DNA from 3 places in the Aerococcus tenax genome. Region 2 is predicted to be linked to each of the others. Evidence: predicted binding sites of a transcription regulator. Region 2 holds the regulator's gene; each other region holds the start of a gene.
What was found. Region 2 encodes NrdR, which represses ribonucleotide reductase genes. Its sites were predicted from a motif close to ACACNATATATNGTGT; they were not measured.
Positions count from the first base shown of each region.

Region 1: the regulator NrdR is predicted to act here: its motif matches at 2,341-2,356, upstream of DBT50_RS01205 (deoxynucleoside kinase).
Region 3: the regulator NrdR is predicted to act here: its motif matches at 1,825-1,840, upstream of DBT50_RS07980 (vitamin B12-dependent ribonucleotide reductase).

Region 1 is NZ_CP127382.2:257,510-261,800, forward strand. It holds gene DBT50_RS01195 (glycogen/starch/alpha-glucan phosphorylase) at 1-730, shown strand, start outside; gene pnuC (nicotinamide riboside transporter PnuC) at 881-1,633, opposite strand; gene DBT50_RS01205 (deoxynucleoside kinase) at 1,651-2,280, opposite strand; gene DBT50_RS01210 (bifunctional 4-hydroxy-2-oxoglutarate aldolase/2-dehydro-3-deoxy-phosphogluconate aldolase) at 2,742-3,368, shown strand; gene DBT50_RS01215 (YigZ family protein) at 3,812-4,291, opposite strand, start outside.
Region 2 is NZ_CP127382.2:589,304-593,594, forward strand. It holds gene mutM (DNA-formamidopyrimidine glycosylase) at 36-848, shown strand; gene coaE (dephospho-CoA kinase) at 862-1,470, shown strand; gene nrdR (transcriptional regulator NrdR) at 1,571-2,092, shown strand; gene DBT50_RS02645 (DnaD domain protein) at 2,089-3,492, shown strand; gene dnaI (primosomal protein DnaI) at 3,489-4,291, shown strand, end outside.
Region 3 is NZ_CP127382.2:1,698,176-1,702,466, forward strand. It holds gene DBT50_RS07980 (vitamin B12-dependent ribonucleotide reductase) at 1-1,658, opposite strand, end outside; gene rpoC (DNA-directed RNA polymerase subunit beta') at 1,954-4,291, opposite strand, start outside.

The DNA.
Region 1 (4,291 bases), 330 kb from region 2:
GAATGGCAACCGGCCGCAAACCCCAATCACCATTCTTTTTGGGGGCAAGGCCGCTCCAGCTTATACTATTGCTCAAGATATTATCCACTTAATTCTTACTTTGTCAGCTCTGATTAAGGAAGATCCTGAAGTGGCTCCTTATTTACAGGTTGAGTTTGTCCCCAACTATAATGTCACGGAAGCAGAATACCTCATTCCGGCGGCTGATATTTCTGAACAAATCTCTTTGGCTTCAAAAGAAGCGAGTGGGACTGGTAATATGAAATTTATGCTTAATGGGGCTTTAACCATTTGTACCTTGGATGGGGCGAATGTGGAAATTGCTGAGCGGGTAGGGGAAGACAACATCTACACCTTTGGTAAGGCTAGTGATGAAATTATTGACCTCTATGCGAATAACGCCTATAATCCCCAAGATTACTATAATCGCCCAGCTATAAAACCCTTAGTTGACTTTATTGTGAGTCCGGAAATGATTCGCCTAGGCCACGAAAGTCAATTACGGCGTCTCTATGAAGATATCAAGAACAAGGACTACTTCATGGCGATGATTGACTTAGAAGAATACATTGCCCTCAAAGATAAGATGTATCAAGACTATGAAGACCAAGATGCTTGGTTGGAAAAGGTCCTAGTCAATATTTCTGAGGCAGGGTACTTCTCTAGTGACCGTACGATTTTGGAATATAATAAGGATATTTGGCACTTAGAAGTTGACGATCCTGAATAAACTATTAAAAAGACATAAGTAAAACAAAAATGCAGCAAGCCTAAGGACTTTGTTTGAGAAGTAGGAGCGATTAGAACTTCTCAGCGATCCTTTTGTGCTTGCTGCGCTTTTTTATTTATTGTGTTGTTGAAGATGGAAGCGACAATTCCTTTAGTCGATGCATTCGTTTTCGTATTCTAAGGCAGAGCTCTTTCCTTTAGACCAGATAATTAAGCCAGCAATCCCTTGAGCTAACATGCCTAGGTAGGAGAAACCTACGATCAGGTTACCTGCTTGTAACCAAAGAATCACGGAAAGAATATCGTTAATTAACCAGAGATAGTAGCCGTCCTTGTGACCAGTCACTTGACGTTGTTGGGCGGTAAAGGAAATCCCGTTAGTGATGGCGTCTAAGACAATTTGTTGACCACCTAATACATAGGAGAAGGCCCCTAAACCAATGGTCCAGAAGAAGACAGCTTGACAAATTATTTTTAAATTAAAGTATTGGTCCACATGGAGGTCACCATTTTCGTCACGACGTTTAGCCCAACTGAAGTGGCCAACAAATTCGGTGATGAGATAGTAAATAGATGAAAACATATCTCCGTATATTCCTAGGATAGCGGCAGCGGCAATCCCGAAGATATTTTGGATCCCGTTAACAATAAAAGTGGGTTGCCATTGGATGGCTAAGGTCCAAGTGCCTAAAAATCCAAAGATACTCATCCCCAGAGACATAAGGATGTTAAGGTCAAATTCTTGGCTGGTTAAACTGGTAATAATTCCGTATAAATTAAATCCCAAGGAAACGATAAAACCAAAAGCGATGATGGCTAATTCCACCTTGTTGAGTGGTTTTAAGGCGCGGTGAATACATTCTTTTAAGGACAGGGTCTTAGTGGCTTTGTTTTGTTCTTGCATATATTTTCCTCGTTTTTCTATTGAATTTTTTCTAAATATGTGTCAATACTATCAAAAATGATTTGAGCATCTTGGGGGCGATGAATGTCATAATTATCCACATTTAGCCGCATTTTAGGTGATTGGTCATAGTCTGCATACCATTGACCATAGTGGCTGTGGAGTTGACGGTAATAATCGTAAAGGCCGTTATCAGAACTTGGTTGTTCATAAACCCGGCCCCGTTTTTTGATGTTTTTGACAGCGTTGTCTAGGGAACTATCTAAAAAGACTAAGAGGTCAGGAGCCTTTTTAGGTAGGCTGTCTAATTCTTCCATCATGTTGGCTAGTAAGTCACGGTAGATGCTAAACTCTTCTTCAGAGATATTCCCGTTTAAGACATTCAAATAGGTGAAAAGTTCGTCTTCGTAAATACTACGGTCCAAAACGTTATTATTATCGAAAAAGGCTGCCTTAATATTTTTAAAGCGTTGGTTTAAAAAGTAAATCTGTAAGGAAAAGGCATATTTCTTGGGGTCTTGGTAATATTTATCAAGGATGGGGTTTTCCTCGACAGGTTCGTAAAATACTTTTGTGCCTAAATATTCAGCTAATTTTCCGGCATAGGTCGATTTCCCTGCGCCGATGGTTCCAGCAAAAACTATCACTATTGTAATCCCTACTCTCTAACTATATATTGTGCTGTTTTCTTATAAAAATAAGTGTAAACACTATATCTTGTGTCCGAAAAGTATTCTATCATAGGATATTGATCAGGCCAAGGAAGAAATTTTCCTGCAATCTTTGACCTATTTGACTAAGCTTGAGACTGCCTGGATGGATCGGCCTAATTATTTTTAAAATTTAAATAAGCTTTTATATTTGGGGGCCTTCTTTATAAAAGTTCTAAAAAGACCGATAAGGTGATGAAATCGCTTGCGAAAGCGTTAACAAGATGCTATAATAAGCTTGTGAGTCCCTTACAATGCTTACCCAAAACCTGTAAGGGCTTTTTTGTTTTCAAGAAAATATAAAGCAGTCCGGGGGCTTTTTTCTAGCAAATCCTAGTAATCGTGTTAGACTGAATAATAATAAGCAGCGTAATTTCAATGAGTGGAGGACATTAGGTATGGCAGAAACTTTTAAAGAACGATTGGGTAAAGAGCAACTCTTACCCTTATACACGGTCAATGACTTAGGGTCGGTGGTCTTAGCTGAGGCGGTTTTAAGTGAAAACAACTTGTCCTTTATCGAAGTGACCTACCGCAGTGATCTAGCTTCTCAAGCCATCAAGCAATTGGCGGATAGGGGCAAATTAGTTGTGGGAGCAGGCACAGTCCGTGACTTGGATACCGCCAAGGACGCCGTTGACTCTGGTGCGCAATTTATTGTCAGTCCTGGTTTATCGGTTGAAGTGGTCGATTATTGTTTAAAACAAGATATTCCTGTCTTTCCGGGAGCAGTTACTCCAAGTGAAATCATGCAAGCCATGGATTTAGGCCTTGACGTGGTGAAATTCTTCCCAGCCAATGTCTATGGGGGGCTGTCAGCGATTAAGTCTTTAGCAGGACCTTTCTTTGATATTCAATTCATCCCCACTGGCGGGGTCAATAGTGACAACTACACCGACTATTTAGCCAATGATGCCGTATTGGCAGTGGGTGGGTCTTTTATCTTGTCTGAAAAAGAGGTCTTAAAAGATGAAGGTCAGACAGCTTCAGAAAAATTAGCGGCCTTAAACAAGCAGCTCCACTAAAACTTATTGGAAGATAAATACCCAGCTTTTAGCGGCTGGGTGTTTTTTTGGAAGGAATTTTTTTGTTTAGCTAAAAATTGGCAGAAAAATAAGAGGCTGAGACAAAAGTCCCAGGCTCTTTTTAAAACATGAACTATCTATTCAAAACGTTCTCCAAAAGTCAGCCCTGACGTCCACTTCATACAGGGTGTAAGATTTGGCGTATAGGCTTGGATGGTTGGAGCAAGTCAGAATAAAAGCGAAGCATTCGCTTGTTTCTAACTTGTGAAACCACTCCAAGTCTGCCAAATTGAACCCAACTACAAACTATGTGCGATAGTCTTGTGCCTATCTTCCATAGTTCGCTCCAGTTGCTATAGCTGTTCGAAGCGCAAGCGAGTTACAGATATAGTATGCGAAGCGGTTCAGGGCTCTTTTGACTTTTGTCACACTCTCTTATTTCTTTATTGATCAGTATCGACCGGGACAGGCACATCTACATAGACTTCTTCACCAATCTGAAAACTAGCTTGGGCAGCAGTAAGGTTGGTGAGTTCTTCTTGGAGTTTGTCCACTTCTTGGCTCGGAACGCCTAAGTGATAGGTCACTTTTTCTAAGTAGGAGGTATCTAGGAGAGAGTAGGGGGAGTTTTCCACCCAATAGGCCATGCTACCATTGAGGGAATAATCGATGGTCACATCGACTTGGGTTTGCAAGCGGCGTTCAACCACACCAATCTGGTGGACAGCTTCGGAAACGGCGCCGCTATAGGCACGGACTAGACCGCCAGTTCCCAATTTGGTGCCCCCAAAATACCGGGTAACCACACAGGCAACGTTTTTTAAATCCATATTTTTTAGGACTTCCAGCATGGGTACTCCAGCTGTTCCGCTGGGTTCACCGTCATCAAGGGCCCTTTGAATTTCATTACGCTCACCGATTTG
Region 2 (4,291 bases):
TAACAGTGTTTTAGCGGGATGAAGGAGGGTAGTTAATGCCAGAGTTACCTGAAGTAGAAAATGTGAGACGGGGGCTTAATAGAGTCCTTCCTCAAGCCCAAATACAGGATGTGGAAGTAAAATGGCCAAAGATTATTAATTGTCCAGCCCAAGTCTTTCGCCAAGCCATGCAAGGGGAGACCTTTGAACGAGTCGACCGTTATGGAAAATACCTGTTTTTTTATTGGAGCGATTACGCCTGGATTAGCCATCTTCGGATGGAAGGCAAGTATTTTGTCTGCGATAGGCAGACGCCGGTTTTAAAGCATAGTCACCTCATCATTCACTTGCGTGATGGCAGGGACCTACGCTATCATGATGTGCGTAAATTTGGTCGGATATCCTTATTTTCTCGTCAAGATATGCCCCAAGCTATTAAAAATTTAAAACTCGGTCCAGAACCCTGGGATATCAGCTTGGATCAATTCCAAAAAATATTAGCGGCATCCAAGCGACCCATTAAATCATTAATACTGGACCAGCAAAAAATTGCCGGAATTGGTAATATTTATGCTGATGAATCTCTATTTCAAGCGGGAATTTATCCAGGTCGGCCAGCCAATTCGTTGACTGACCAAGAGACCTTGCTCCTATTAGAAGCCATGCGAGATATACTGAGTCGAGCGGTAGACTTAGGCGGCTCTAGTGTGCGGACCTATCAGAACACCTTAGGGGAGGACGGTCAATATCAAAATTATCTCAAGGTTTACCAGCGCCAGGGCCAAGCCTGTTTAAATTGTGGAAATACTATTGAGAAAATTAAGTTAGGACAGCGAGGGACGCATTTTTGTCCCAATTGTCAGAAATAAAGGGAGTGTATGAATGACTTTTCGCTTAGGATTAACAGGGTCAATTGCTACAGGAAAATCTACTGTTTCTAATTATTTTAAAAAAGTTGGTTTTCCGGTAGTGGATGCAGACCTGGGGGCTCGAGCTGTTGTTGAGCCAGGAACACAGGGTTTACAAGCTATAAAAGAGCATTTTGGAGAGGATTTTCTCTTTCCCAATGGCACCCTTAACCGGAAGAAATTAGGGGATGTGGTCTTTACAGATAAGGATCAACTCAAAGCTCTTAATCAACTGCTCTTGCCTTATATCTATGACTGGGTCAACGACCAAGCCCAGTCTTACCAAGACCAGGGCCACCAATTGATTGTTTTGGATATTCCTTTACTCTATGAGACCAAGTACCAGGACGCTTGTGATGCGGTGATGTTGGTCTATGTTCCAGAAAGCATTCAATTGCAACGACTGATGGACCGGGATAATTTAAGTGAAGACGAGGCCTTTGACCGCATGCTGTCTCAATATAATATTGAACAGAAACTTCGCTGGGCAGATATTGTGATTGATAACCAGGGCAGCATCCAGCAAACGGAAAAGCAAGTCGAGGCCTGGTTAAGCATCCAAGGCTTTCAAGCCATAAAATAAGCTGACCAAGCTGGATTTTGCCCCTTATCCTTCCGCCTTTAAACTGTGCTATAATTAATAAAAGAAATATTTTAGAAAATGTCCAAGGAAGGTGAATATTGTGCGCTGCCCCAGATGTCAAGATAATAATACGAAGGTAATCGATAGTCGGCCTGTGGAGGAAAATACATCGATAAGAAGGCGACGCCTATGTACGCAATGTGATTTTCGCTTCACGACCTTTGAACGGGTAGAAAAGATGCCTTTACTGGTTATCAAGCGGGACGGTACCCGGGAAGAATTTTCCAAAGAAAAATTATTACGGGGCTTAGTGAGATCCTGTGAAAAGCGGCCAATCGCCCTAGAGACTTTAGAAGAAGTGGTTAAGAATATCGAATCGGACATTCGGCAAAAAGGACAAAACGAGGTGCCTTCAACCCTAATAGGGGAAATGGTCATGGATATTTTGCCCAAGATCGATGAAGTTGCCTATATTCGCTATGCCAGTGTCTACCGTCACTTCGAAGATCCTACCGTCTTTTTGCAAGAAATTGAGCAGTTGAAGCAAATGCAAAAAAATAACGCGGAGGGGCAAACGAATTTAGACTTAGAAGCCAATAACGCGGAGGAAGATCAGTCTTGAATCCATGGGAAAAGTTAAATCCACGTGAACCTCTCAAAATTATCCTCACACAAATTGTTTCCAATGCCGATCTGGAAGTTTTAACCTATCTCTACCAACCAATTATTGGGGCTGAAGCCTTTGCTCTCTATATGACTCTTTATGCCTATATTGACCGTTCGACTTATCAATCAGAAGTAATTAATCATGGGGAAATTATGGACCAATTGGTTTTTTCTAAAGAACGCTATGTCAGAAGTAGGCGCCGATTAGAAGCTATTGGCCTCTTACGTAGCTACACTCAGCAAAGTGGTCAAGCCACAGTGCAGGCCCTCTATCAGTTGTTAGCACCGGTTTCTTCTGAGCAGTTTTTTAAGGATAGCTTAATGACTAGCTTACTTTTAGACCATGTGGGGGAAGTGCGTTTTAATCGCTTATTAGACCGCTTTAGCTTTGAAAAGATTGCTGATAGCCAGGAAAATGATTGGCAGGAGGTCACTGCTACTTTTCAGGATGTTTTTCATCTGTCCCAAAGCAGTCGCCAATTGACTGAAAGCGAAAAGCAAAGCTTGTTAAAGAAGCCTAGTAAATCCCTTATAAAAACTAGCCTGGTCAGTGATTTTGATATGGCTTATTTTACTGAGTTGGTACAAAGGTCTTTCCTCAGTGAGCGGGCGGTCAGTCAAGAAGTTAAGGAGATGACCCAAAGCCTCCATGCTCTTTATGGTTTGGATGAAGTTGCCCTGTCCCAGTTTGCCATTAAGGCAAGTAATGTAAGAACCAACCAAGTGGACATTAATTACTACCAAGGCCTTGTGATCAAGGCCATGGCGGACCAACCGGTAAATAAACGACCTGACTATCAAATGGACCAAGCCAAGCAGCAGACCGAGAGTCAGGGGCAGGATTTACCCAAAGAAAATCAGGATGAAGCTAGTCTAGCCTTGATCAAGGCGGCTAAGGCTTATCCGCCTCTAACCTTTGCTAAGACTATCAAAGAACAAAAAAACGGCTATCTAACTACCAACGAGATAAAAACCTTAGAGATGGTCATGAATAAGGGCCTTATCGATGGACCGACCTTGAATATTATGATTCACTATTATTTGATCAGCCAGGAAAGTTCAAGTATCGTCAGGTCGACCTTTGAGCGGACAGTGGATGATTGGAGTCAAAAAAATATTCAAAGTCCGGAACAGGCGCTGACCTATCTCAACAAACGGACTAAACGGATTCAAAAACAAAGACAAAGCAAAAATAAGCGGCAAAATACCAAACGCAAGACCTATCAAGAATTACAGCCCGCTTGGTTTAATCAAAAACAAGAGACGGCAGATAAGGAGGAAAAAATGGACCATGAAAGTGTCCAAGCCTTAGCCGATCGGATTCGGGCACTGAATAGTGAGGAGGGAGACGAATGAGAAATATTGGAGAAGATATCAGCCATGAGCTCAATAAAGGCAACTTTCGCCAACGCTTAGACCAAACCAAGGCTCAAGTCTTGAGTGATCCGGATGTTAGACAATTTATTGATAAGCATAAAGAAGACTTGGACCAAGAAACGATTGACCGTTCGATATCGAAACTCTATGAATTTGTTCAAGAAAAAGAACGGATAAGGGCGGGGAAAAGACCCAAATTTCCTAATTTCTATCCTAAGCTCATTATGAATTTTAATTATATTGATATTGAATACCAGGCGACTGATGAATTCCTCGCCGCCCAAAAAGACCGGGAGAAGAAGCAACGGGTCACTTTACTGGAAATGCCTAAGGATTTAAAGCAAGCCTCCTTCCAAAACTTTGACCTGACCGATCCCAAACGGCAATCTGCCTTGGAGAAGGCCATTGATTTTGTCGAAGCCATGCAGTCTAAGACCAAGCAATTTCACCAAGGCCTTTACTTACATGGTCCCTTTGGCGTGGGGAAGTCCTTTTTAGCGGCAGCTGTGGCTAATCACTTGGCTGAACATGGGTTCACGACTACCTTGTTCCACTATCCTACTTTTATTAGTGAGATCAAGAGTGCCATCAAAGATAATCGTGTGAACCAACGACTCAAGAGCCTCCAAGACGCCCAAGTATTAATGATTGATGATATTGGTGCTGAAAGTAATTCGGCCTGGGTCCGTGATGAAGTCCTAGGGGTTCTCTTGCAGAACCGTATGAGTCAAGGCCAGGCTACCTTTTTCACTTCTAATTTTTCCATGAAGGAATTAGA
Region 3 (4,291 bases), 980 kb from region 2:
TCAGCTAGACCCATTACCCCTAAACCGATCCGACGTTCACCAAGAGCTTGTTTCTTGTTAGCTTCCAAGAAGTATGGAGTAGCATCGATCACGTTATCTTGCATGCGGATAGCGGTAGCTACTGTTTTTTGTAATTTCTTCTTGTCGAGGCGTTTGTTTTCCTTGTCCGCCATTTGAGCCAGGTTAATGGCACCCAGGTTACATACGGAGTAAGGCGCTAGGGGTTGTTCCCCACAAGGGTTGGTTGCCACAACCTTTTGACCGTAAGCCACTGCATTGGTGTCTTCATTAGCCCGGTCAATAAAGAAAATCCCTGGTTCAGCGGCGTAGGTAGCACAGATGTTGATCAATTGCCATAATTCTTGGGCAGGCAGGGTCCGGTAAGTAGTGATTTCATGACCCATGGCTTCCCATTCACGCACATCGCCAATTTCTTGCCATTGGGTGTCGTAAGCGGCCATTTCTTCTTGGTCATATTTTTCCACTGCTGGGAAGCGTAGGCTCCAGTCCTTACCTTCCTTCACAGCTTCCATAAAGTCTGATGAAATAGCTACGGAAATATTGGCCCCAGTTAAGAAGTCGGGTTCATTGACTTCATAATGGCCACCTAGTTCCAAATTTTCCTTGGCTTCAGCGTAAGCTGCATCACTGACTTGGTCGCCTTGTTTTTCCTTGAGGTCAACAACAGCTTGGTACATGTCGATTTGAGCTGGAGTTGAATAGACAAATTTTAACTTTTCATCGACTAATTGTTTAATGTAGCTGTCCTTGGAGCTTTCCTTGATAAATTGAAGAATGCGTGGGTTTTGCATCTTAGAAATAATGAATTCCAAAATATCTGGATGCCAGTCTGCTAGCATGATCATTTGGGCTCCACGACGGCTACCGCCTTGTTCCACCAGGTGGGTTAATTTGGCAATGTCATCTAACCAGGAAACCGCCCCAGAGGACTTCCCGTTAACCCCACGAACGAGAGAGTGACGTGGTCTTAGGGTGGAGCCATTGGTCCCTACACCCCCACCACGGGACATAATTTCCATGACTTCCTTACGGTGGTCAGCAATCCCACCCCGGGAGTCAGGCACATAAGGCATGACATAGCAGTTAAAGTAGGTGACATCGGTTCCGGAACCCACACCATATAAAACCCGGCCGGCAGGAACAAAGTTACCCTTGGATTCTTCTTGGTAGAAGGCCGCTTCAATCTCTTGGCGACGATCTTCATTTTTATCAATGGCTGCTAGCCCATGGGCATTCCGTTTGGCAATTTGTTCATAGTAGATTTCTAAAGGTTTGTCGATTTCATCCAATGGGCGTTTTACCAGGCCAGTTTCCTGTTCTTCTCCCATTAGGGACCCACGATAGGCTTCTTCGACCCAAATGGTTGCGGTCTTGTTCTCAATGGCTTGGACAATCCCGATCCCCCGTCCTGGATATTGCGGGTCAGGACGGACAGTTAATACCACTAAGTCACCAGGGGCTAGGGTTTCTTTCATGGTGTCTTTAAAGGAATAACGGTCCAACATGACCATCCGACTGATGCCAGAGAAGGTTTTGTTCATGTCTTCTGTCATCGGATAAACTTGAGGGAAGGATTTGATGGCTTGGTTAAGCGCCTCTTTATTCCATTCCACAATATTCTTCATCGCAGTTTCCATAATGAATCTCCTTTATACTTTACTTGTTTGTAGACTTTTCAGCTGCTTTAGCGTGAGTTAAGTTAATGGTCTATCGGCTAAAAATTAGCTGCATTGCTATTATAGGAAAAACTTAAGCAGAAAGCAAGCTAAAAAATCAATATATAGTATCAATTAAAAAGCAACAACACTATATATAGTGTTGTTGCTTTGCTTGAAGCGGTTAAAGCCCAGTCCCATGGCCTTGGGCAAAAAGAGAGGCGCATATCTTGTAGTCGGATATGCGCCTATCCTCTTTTAATGGCTTCTACCCTAATTAAGGCATGCCGCTATAGTTTTCATCGATTGGTTTGGTAATTGTCGCAATTTCGGCTGGGTTTTCGTTGTCAGATGGCTCATGGGCCGGCACTTCAACAACTTGTTCCACACCTAATTTTTCTGGTTCCATGTGACGGTAGCGACCGACACCAGTACCAGCAGGAATTATCTTACCAATAATGACGTTTTCTTTCAATCCAAGTAACTCGTCCCGTTTACCGCTAATGGCAGCGTCAGTGAGGACCTTGGTAGTTTCTTGGAAGGACGCGGCAGATAGGAAGGACTTGGTTTCCAAGGCTGCCTTGGTAATTCCTAGGAGGACTGGTTGACAGGTAGCTGGTTGTTGGCCAGTCTTAATGATTTCCTCATTGGCGTCTTCAAATTCACCAATGTCCATTAAATGTCCTGGCAACAAGTCAGAAGCGCCTGGGTCTAAGACTCTTACCTTACGCATCATTTGACGTAGGAGGACTTCCACGTGCTTGTCGTTAATGTCCACCCCTTGTTGACGGTAAACCCGTTGGATTTCCGCTAACATGTAGTTTTCTACGGTGAGGGAATTAGTGATCCGGAGCAATTCTTTGGGATCAATGGACCCTTCGGTTAATTGGGCACCACGTTCAATCAAGTCGCCTTCACTGACCTTCATACGGGCAGTGTAAGGCACCTTGTATTCCCGTTCGTCAGTTTCCCCTTTGACGGTAACGGTCTTGGTCCGGGTTTCTTCTTCAATATCAATGGCCACGACTTCCCCGGTCACTTCAGTAATCACCGCTTGCCCTTTCGGATGACGGGCTTCAACGATTTCTTGAACACGAGGTAAACCTTGGGTAATGTCATCCCCGGCAACCCCACCGGTATGGAAGGTACGCATGGTCAACTGAGTACCAGGTTCTCCAATGGATTGGGCAGCCACGATACCAACTGCTTCACCGACTTCGACTTCACCATTGGTTGCTAGGTCAGAACCGTAGCAGTACTTACATACCCCATGGCGGGTCCGGCAGGTAAAGGCAGAACGAATAGTAACATGTTTGAGGCCAGCAGCTTCAATCTTAGCTGCAGTTTCTGGTGAAACCAGCTCATTATGGTGAGCGAGAACTTCACCGGTTTTTGGATCACGGACAGTTTTTTGGATATAACGACCAGTCAGACGTTCAGCCAGGCTTTCGATCATTTCGTTACCTTCTTTGATGGCTGAAACGGTTAAGCCACGGTCGGTTCCACAATCATTTTCACGGATAATCACGTCTTGGGCCACGTCAACCAGACGACGGGTTAGATAACCAGAGTCGGCCGTCTTCAAGGCGGTATCGGTCATCCCTTTACGCGCCCCGTGAGTGGAGATAAACATTTCTTGAACCGATAGCCCTTCACGGAAGTTAGAAGTAACTGGCAGTTCAATAATCTTACCACTTGGTCCCGCCATCAAACCACGCATCCCCGCTAATTGGGTAAAGTTGGAGATGTTACCACGAGCACCAGAGTCCATCATGATAAAGAATGGGTTGTCTGGAGACAGACTGTGTTTCAATTCGTCTTCAATGTCGTTTTTAACATCATTCCAAGTGCTGATGACTTGGTCATAGCGTTCGTCATCGGTAATTAAACCACGACGGTATTGCTTCATGATATTGTCAACGCGTTTGTGCCCCTTGTCCACGTGTTGGTCCTTGGCATCTAAAACGGTAATATCAGCAATCCCAACGGTAATCCCTGACTTGGTGGAGTAGTAGTAACCAAGAGCCTTCAAGCGGTCTAAGAATTGGGAGGTTTCAGTAACCTTCAAGCGCTTGAAGATGGCGGCGATAATTTCTTCTAAGTAGCCCTTCTTAAATGGCGCCGTGGTCTCTAATTGAGCAATTGCTTTTTCGGTATCTTCCCCGGGATTGACGAAGAAACGATCAGCGGTTTGACCATTTAAGTTTTCTGATGTGGGCTCATTAATATAAGCAAAATCAGCCGGCATGATCTCATTAAAGAACAATTTACCAATAGAAGTAATCATTAATTGTTCTTTTTGTTGGTCGGTCCATGCATATTTAGGGAAGTGTTTCGGACTAATCACGACCCGGGTATGCAATTGAGCCGCCCCATTAGTATAAGCAATATGGGCTTCGCTGAGTGAAGAAATCTTCATCCCTTCCCCAGTCATCCCGGCTTCTTCTTGAGTCAAGTAGTAGTTCCCTAAGACCATGTCTTGGGATGGGGTAACCACTGGTTGACCATCTTTAGGGTTTAGGATGTGGGAAGCGGCCAGCATTAAGATACGAGCTTCAGCTTGGGCTTCTTCTCCTAAAGGTAAGTGGACCGCCATTTGGTCCCCGTCAAAGTCG